2 regions of the Bacillus sp. HSf4 genome follow, and region 1 is predicted to be linked to the other one. Evidence: riboswitches for the same ligand, from Rfam matches in the RefSeq annotation. Region 1 holds a riboswitch; the other holds the start of a gene.
The links. Region 1 has a riboswitch for cyclic di-AMP ahead of P3X63_RS02990 (dicarboxylate/amino acid:cation symporter). Riboswitches for the same ligand answer to the same signal wherever they lie in the genome.
Positions count from the first base shown of each region.

Region 2: it holds a riboswitch for cyclic di-AMP, as region 1 does, so the genes downstream of both, kdpF (K(+)-transporting ATPase subunit F) here and P3X63_RS02990 (dicarboxylate/amino acid:cation symporter) in region 1, are expected to answer to the same signal.

Region 1 is NZ_CP120679.1:602,176-606,132, reverse strand. It holds gene P3X63_RS02995 (ABC transporter ATP-binding protein) at 1-833, opposite strand, end outside; gene P3X63_RS02990 (dicarboxylate/amino acid:cation symporter) at 909-2,153, opposite strand; cyclic di-AMP (ydaO/yuaA leader) riboswitch at 2,227-2,366, opposite strand; gene P3X63_RS02985 (AI-2E family transporter) at 2,438-3,469, opposite strand; gene P3X63_RS02980 (KGG domain-containing protein) at 3,697-3,795, opposite strand; partial or broken gene P3X63_RS02975 (KGG domain-containing protein) at 3,769-3,957, opposite strand, start outside.
Region 2 is NZ_CP120679.1:2,869,185-2,873,141, forward strand. It holds gene kdpB (potassium-transporting ATPase subunit KdpB) at 1-871, opposite strand, end outside; gene kdpA (potassium-transporting ATPase subunit KdpA) at 891-2,558, opposite strand; gene kdpF (K(+)-transporting ATPase subunit F) at 2,575-2,652, opposite strand; cyclic di-AMP (ydaO/yuaA leader) riboswitch at 2,878-3,022, opposite strand; gene P3X63_RS14825 (aldo/keto reductase) at 3,250-3,957, opposite strand, start outside.

The DNA.
Region 1 (3,957 bases):
ATCCCGTTTTCGACAAGCTTTTGATTCACAGCCGGTATTTGCGCTTTCGCGACTTTGACGGCCAGCCGTCCTTTTTCGGAACGCGCTTCAAACCCATGTTCTGTCAGCCATTGCAGCGCTTTTTGCTGAGGCTCAACTTCGAAAAGCGCTTTTTCCTGCTTTTCGTCGGTATTCCTCAAGCCGACTTCCGATTTGATCTTTCCTTTTTGCAGGATGACAACCCGGGCGCAGAGATCTTCAACTTCTTTGAGCAGGTGAGTGGCAAACAGGATAGCCGTTCCCTCCGCCTGTGCAAGCTCCCGCAAATGTTCGCGAAAATCCTTCATTCCCGCCGGATCCAATCCGTTTGTCGGTTCATCCAAAATCAACAGCTTCGGCCTGTGGAGAATCGCCTGGGCAATTCCGAGGCGCTGCTTCATTCCGAGCGAGTAGGTTCTCACTTTATCATCAATCGCAGCTTCAAGCCCGACCCTGGCGGCGACTTCCGCCAACCTTTCCCGAGTGATGCCGGCATGCATGTTGGCATAATGTTTCAGATTTTCATAGCCTGATAGGTACGGATAAAATTCGGGGTTTTCCACGATCGCCCCGACGGCTTGAATCGCTTTTTCAAATTGGCGGTCAATCGGAAAACCGTTGATGATAATTGAGCCGCTCTTTTTTTTGATCAAACCGGTGATCAATTTGATGAGCGTCGTTTTTCCCGAGCCGTTCGGACCGAGCAAACCGATGATTTCCCCGGCATACGCTTTTAAGTGGATATCATGCAGTATCTTTCGGCCGTCCATATTTTTGCTGACGCTTTCTATATGTAAAACAGGATGCTTTGTCATGGCTTCCTCCTCTTTTTCCCCCAAAAAATAAACAGTGCCTAAAAACAGGCACTGTTTGATTATAGCATGTTTGATTTACATGGACACTTCTGTATGAGGCGCCTCGATTTTGCCGTGTTTTTTCTCCGTCTCGGTGACAATGACAGCGCAGGCCGCATCCCCTGTTGTATTGACAGCAGTCCGAATCATGTCCAACAATCTGTCAATTCCCAATATTAGGGCAATTCCTTCAACAGGAAGACCAACCGTTTGCAGAACCATCGCCAGAAGGATCAATCCGACGCCGGGAACCCCCGCCGTACCAATGCTTGCAAGCACCGCTGTCAGAACAACTGTCAACAGCTGGGTCAAAGTCAGATCCACACCGTACACTTGAGCGATAAAGACTGTCGCCACCCCTTGCATGATCGCCGTTCCATCCATGTTGATCGTAGCGCCGAGCGGCTGAACAAAGCTCGAGATCGGCTCAGGAACCTTCAGCTTTCTTTGGGCGACGTCCATGGAAACAGGCAGTGTCGCGTTACTGCTTGACGTACTGAATGCCACAATCATGACTTCTGAAAAATCTTTAAAGAATGTAATCGGATTTCGTTTTGCGATTAAAGCAACCGTTGATCCGTATGTGACGATCGCATGAATGAACAGGGCAAGCACAACGACAATCATATAAAGCCCCATCGCTTTGATCGCATCCCAACCTTGGCTTCCGATTGCACCCGCGATCAAGCCGAACGTTCCGTAAGGCGCGAACTTCATGACAAAGTTGACAAGGAACATCATCAAGTCATTCCCCTGTTCGACCACTTTCAGAAGGGCGTCCGCTTTTTTTCCAAGCATCGTAATCCCGAGCCCGACTAAAATGGAGAATGCGATAATTTGCAGCATATTCCCTTCAGCCATTGCCTGAACAGGGTTTGTCGGAATGATATTCAAGAGCGTTTCAGCAACGCTCGGCGCTTTCTCTGCCGAATATTCCGCACCGCTTGTGTCGTAAGTTCCAATTTTACCAGGCTGAATGACCAATGCCAAAATAAGTCCGATGATGATGGCGACCGCAGTCGTCGTCAAAAAGTACCCAATCGTCTTCGCTCCGATTCTCCCCAGTTTTTTCGGATCTCCGAGTCCTGCTACCCCTAAAGTGAGAGAGAAGAAAACAATCGGAACGACAAGCATTTTAATCAGATTTAAAAAGATCGTGCCAAGCGGCCCGAATAAAAATGTATTAAGCTTGCTGAACAAATCCGGTGACGTGACATTCAACAAAATGCCGACCGCCGCACCGAGCAACAAACCGATGATAATCTTTGTAGCTAACTTCATATTGATGCCTCCCCTTTCTAAAAAAAGCCCATGAGAGATCTCCCACGGGCTTTTACCATTTCAATTGGTTCCACATGACTCTCTTCACGTTGATGAGGTTAGCTGACGGGTTCGGACGAAGAGATGTCCGTCTTTCAGTTCCTTTGAACTAAAAAATTCACCCCAAATGATCGGGTCCCCCACTCCTACAAAAGGATTAAACGTGTGGCTTTATATCGTTATATAACAGTTATACCTGAAAATTCGAAATATGTAAACCACCTTTTCGAATTTACAAATATATGCTATTTCGCGGTTCGGTTTTCTTCCTTATTTGTAACATCAAGTATATCCAGTAAAAAGACAAATATCGGAATCCCAATGATCAGACCCCAAATCCCAATAAAATGTTCGGAGAAAATCAGCACGATAAACGTAAAGAAAATGGGCAGCTCTGTCTTTGCAGACATCAATTTCGGATTCAAAAAATAAGTTTCGATCGCGTGGACAATCATAATGACCAGCACCAGTGAGACGATATAGGCGATCCCTCCAATGCTGTATGCAATGATGCTCAGCGGAATGAGGGAAATCACAACACCGGCGACAGGAACCAGTCCGAGGAAAAACACCATGACCGCCAGGCCGAAAAGCTGGGGAAACCCCATAATCCCGAGAGCGATTGTCGTCAGCGCACAATTAATCGTCGCAATGATGAATTGCGCTTCCAGCACTTTGCCGAACGTTCTCGTGAATTTTTTTCCAAAAAACGCGATTTCCTCATAAAAAACGGCGACCTTGCTCGTTTTAAATTTATTCATCAAGCTCATCACTTTATCTTTTTCAATCAGGAAGAACATACTGAGAATTAACGACATCAGCACTTGCAAGCCGAAGGTGCCGATATCCGTAATGTATGTATAGATAAAGTTCAGTCCTTTTTCCATATAGTGTGTCAGGTTGAAATCGCCGAAGATATTTGTGAACATATCAAGAAAAGGAATACTGTCAGGGTGTGACGCGATATATTTTCCTTGTTTAATAAGCTGCTGAATCTGTATGACGATCACGGGATAATACATGACCCCGCCAATTGAAAGCCCGATGGCAAGAGCCGCATATAAACAGGATACGATCAGTTTCTGGCTGACCTTTATAAAACGATTTAAAAAGCTGCTGATCACACTTTCCAAACGGTTCATTAAAAACGTAAAAATAAATGTGAGCAAAATCAGATTCATCATGCTTCGGAACATATATAAAACGCCCGCCAAAACAACAAAAACAAAAAAACGCCTGACCCCAGGGTGCTGAAAAAATTTAAACAACGCTGCCATTCGAGTACACTCCCACCAGTACTTTAGTCCTTAACTTTTTTAGCATATTCAAAGTTTCATAATTACAATTAGAGTATCATTTGAAATTATATAACAAAACAACGCGGAAATCTCTTTTCCGGATCAATAATTTATCATATTTTAATTTAGACAATGAAGGACACTGTATGGTGAAGCATAATAAAAGAGAGGAGCTTCTGTAAAGCCCTCCCTTTTCTTGATTAGGATTATCCGCTTCTTCTTTGGCGTCCGCCTTTTTCGCCAATTTCCCGGTAGAACTCCTTGTCATGATTTTGACTCGTTTTTTCTCCGCCTTTTTCACCGATTTCTTGATAGAATTCTTTGTCATGGTTGCGTTTTGTCGCCTCTCCGCCTTTTTGACCGATCTCCTGGTAGAATTCCTGATCATGGTTTTCGCTTGTCGCCTCTCCGCCTTTTTGACCGATCTCCTGGTAGAATTCCTGATCATGGTTTTCGCTTGTCGCCTC
Region 2 (3,957 bases), 2.2 Mb from region 1:
TAAACCGGGTGACACGATCCATCCCCGCAATCCCGATCGCCGACAAAAGCCCTCCAATCGTCGTCGGGATCAGACAGACAAGCAGTGCAATCAGGATCGCGGGATCAAGTTGAAAACCGAGGTAAGCCGTAAACAACGGAAGTGTCACAACAACAATCAGAAAAATGATGGTCAAGCTCATTAACACGGTGTTCAAGGCAATTTCATTCGGGGTTTTCTGCCTTTCCGCTCCTTCGACCAAGGCAATCATCTGATCCAAAAAGGTTTCACCGGGATCGCTTGTGATTTCGATTGTAATCGAATCGCTGATGACGCGGGTCCCACCCGTGACAGAACTAAAATCGCCACCCGCTTCTTTGATAACCGGGGCGGACTCACCTGTAATGGCCGATTCATCAACGGAGGCGAGACCATCGATCACTTCGCCGTCTCCGGGAATCATTTCACCTTGGGATACAATGACAATATCCCCTTTTCGCAGATCGTCTGATGACACTTTTTCGCTTCTGCCATCCATTACTTTATTGGCCCAGATCCTTTTTTTCGTCTGTTTTAAAGAATCCGCCTGCGCTTTTCCCCTTCCTTCAGCCAATGCTTCAGCGAAGTTGGCGAACAAAACCGTAAAAAGCAAGATCACGGAAACTGCCGGGTTGAACCAAGGAGCCGCCGCGCTTCCGAAATACTGCGGAAAAATGGAAAGCAGAACGGCAATCAAAAAACCAACTTCCACCATAAATATAATCGGATTTTTAACCATACGTCTCGGATCTAATTTTAAAAAAGCATCTTTGATCGCAGCTTTTATGATTGTTTTGTCCATCATACGCTTTGGCTTGCGAACCGAATCTGAAACGATCGGCAAATCGTTCATTGATAAAGCCCCCCTATCATCATGTTAAAAACTCTGCAACCGGCCCCAACACCAACACAGGAAAGAAGGTGAGTGCTCCGACAATCAAAATCGAGGCAACAAAAATGCCGCCAAACAGACTTGTATCCGTCCGGAATGTGCCGGTCGTTTCCGGGACGGCTTGTTTTTTCAACAAAGATCCCGTGACAGCCAGCAATGTGACGATTGAGAAATAACGGCCGATGAACATCACAATCCCGGTTGTTATATTCCAGAATGGTGTGGCATCTCCCAGTCCTTCAAAGCCGGAACCGTTATTCGCGGCTGAGGATGTATACTCATATAAAACCTGGCTGATCCCGTGAAAACCGGGATTTGAGATCGCATCTTGCCCGGCCTGTGTATACATTGCAAGCGCTGACGCCCCTAGAATCAACAGGGGATGAATCAGCAGCGTGACAGCAATGAGCTTCATTTCTTTTCCTTCAATTTTTTTGCCTAAAAACTCAGGTGTTCTCCCCACCATTAAACCGGAGAGAAAAACGGAGACCATCGCATACAAAAGCATGTTCATAAATCCGGCACCAATTCCGCCAAAAACCGTGTTCAGCATCATGTTGAGCAATGCCATAAGCCCTGTGAGAGGCGCCAGCGTATCGTGCATCGTATTGACCGCACCCGTTTCAGTTGCGGTGGTGACCATCGCATAAAAGGCTGAATTCAATGTTCCAAAACGGACTTCTTTTCCCTCCATACTGCCTTCATCATGGCTGATCCCCAGCTCGCTGACAGCGGTGTTTCCTCCCGATTCCGTCATAAAGGCTGCACCGGCGGCGATTAAAAACAAAAGACCGGCCGATACAAAAAGGATCCGTCCCTGTTTTTTGTTCCCTACCATTTTCCCGTAGGTAAACGGCAGTGAAATGGTGATGAGAAGCATCAACAAGATTTGAACCGCATTGCTCCATCCATTTGGATTTTCATATGGATGGGAAGAGTTGACCCCGAAATACCCTCCTCCGTTGTTTCCCAGTTCTTTGATGGATAAAAAAGAAGCGACCGGCCCGCGCAAAATCGTCTGCTCCCCTCCGGTTAGCGTATGGGCTGTGGCGGTCGGGCTGAGCGTCTGAGGTACCCCTAAACCGACAAAAACAAGGGCCGCAACAACGGAGATCGGCAGTAAAATCCGGGTGATAGAGCGAATCAGATCGACAAAGAAATTGCCGAGCGGCTTTCCGGCAAGCCCCCGAATCATCGCCATCGCTGCAGAGAGGGCGGTGGCAGGCGCCGCAAACATTAAAAAGGTAATGGCGATCATTTGCGACAACAGAGAAAGACCGCTTTCACCGCTGTAATGCTGTAAATTCGTATTGGTCATAAAACTGACGGCTGTATTAAAGGCAAGCGTCGGCTCCATACCCGCAACGTTTGTCGGATTGAAAGGCAATACCCCTTGCAGGCGGAAAACGAGATAGACCGTGCAAATCACCACCGTGTTGGTCAAAACAAGGGAGACAGCGTATTTCCTCCATGATTGATTTTCCGTTTTCACACCGCCAATTCGATAAAACAGACGTTCAGCCGGCAGAAAAATACGGTCGATTTGAGACGGAGCGTAATCAAACACTTTAGCTATGTAAAGCCCCATCGGTTTAGCCGCCGACAATGCGATCAGCAGAATGAAACAGATCGACAAAAGCGATGTCATTTTCTTTTACCCCCAGTTAAAATTTTTCCGGATTCAACAAAGCATAGGTTAAATAAACAAACATGGCGATCACTATGGCAAAGAGACATATCATTTGGATTCACCCTCTCTATGAATGATCAGTCGTTTTTCCCGCCCACTTCACCAATAAAAGCAGCATCGCCGTTAAAGATGCGGTCACAGCCAGCATCACGATATCACGCACGTTTACTCACCTCCTCTCATTTCTGTTTTGAAGGCATGAAAAAAAGCCGCAAGAGAACAAACCTCTTACGGCTTTTTTTAGGCACAGTTAAGAAACCGTGCTTTCCGCACGTATTTGGGTTCTCTTTAAACGCTTACGAGGTTAGCTGTCGGATTCAGGTGCAAAGAGTCACCTTACCTTGAAAAAGGATTCACCCCAAGTGGCATGCCACAAAAAATTGGTTCCCCCGCTTCCGGTTGGAATTCAGCGGTTACGTAAATTGGAAATTTTATTCAGTTTTTTGATGAGATTTATATTACGCCCGTAAAACAGAAGTGTAAAGTTTCATAAGTGGTCAAATATGACGATATTCACCTTTTATCCCTCTATTATCATACTTTATTTCATACTTTCGTCTCTTTTCTTTAAAAATCTCACTTTTTCTAAAACGCAATTGTGAAAAAGCTGGACAACAAACACCGTTCGACCATCGAACGGTGTCATGACTTAAAAGTCAAAATTGTCAGGATCAGGGCCGACGCGGGTGTTCTCATTCAACCCGTCAATTTGCCTCATCTCCTCTTGTGTCAGCTCAAAATCGAATATATCCGCGTTTTCCGCAATCCGCTGCGGTTTGGTTGATTTCGGAATCGTGATGACGCCGTTTTGCAAATCCCAGCGCAATATAACTTGGGCAGCGGTTTTGCCGTGTTTTTTGGCGATGTCTTGTAAAAGCGGATGGTCGAGCAGCTGCCCCTGCATTAACGGAGACCAAGCTTCAAGCTGAATCCCGTGAACGCTGCAAAATGAATGAAGTTCTTTCTGTGTCAGGCGCGGATGGTACTCGACTTGATTGATCATCGGTTTGATTTTGGCATCCTTCAACAAATCTTCGAGATGGTGGATTTGAAAATTGCTGACTCCGATCGCTTTCACGCGCCCTGCTTCATAAAGGGTTTCCAGCGCCCTCCAGGCCTCTTTATACCGCCCTTCGACAGGCCAATGGATCAGATATAAATCCAGCGCATCAAGCCCCAATTTTTCAAGGCTCGCTTCATAGGCGGAGATGGTAGACTCATAGCCTAAATCATCATTCCATACTTTTGATGTGACAAATATATCATCTCTTGAAATACCGGCCGCCTTGATCCCTTCACGGATTCCCTGTCCGACTCCTGCTTCATTTCCGTAGATTGCCGCCGTATCAATGCTGCG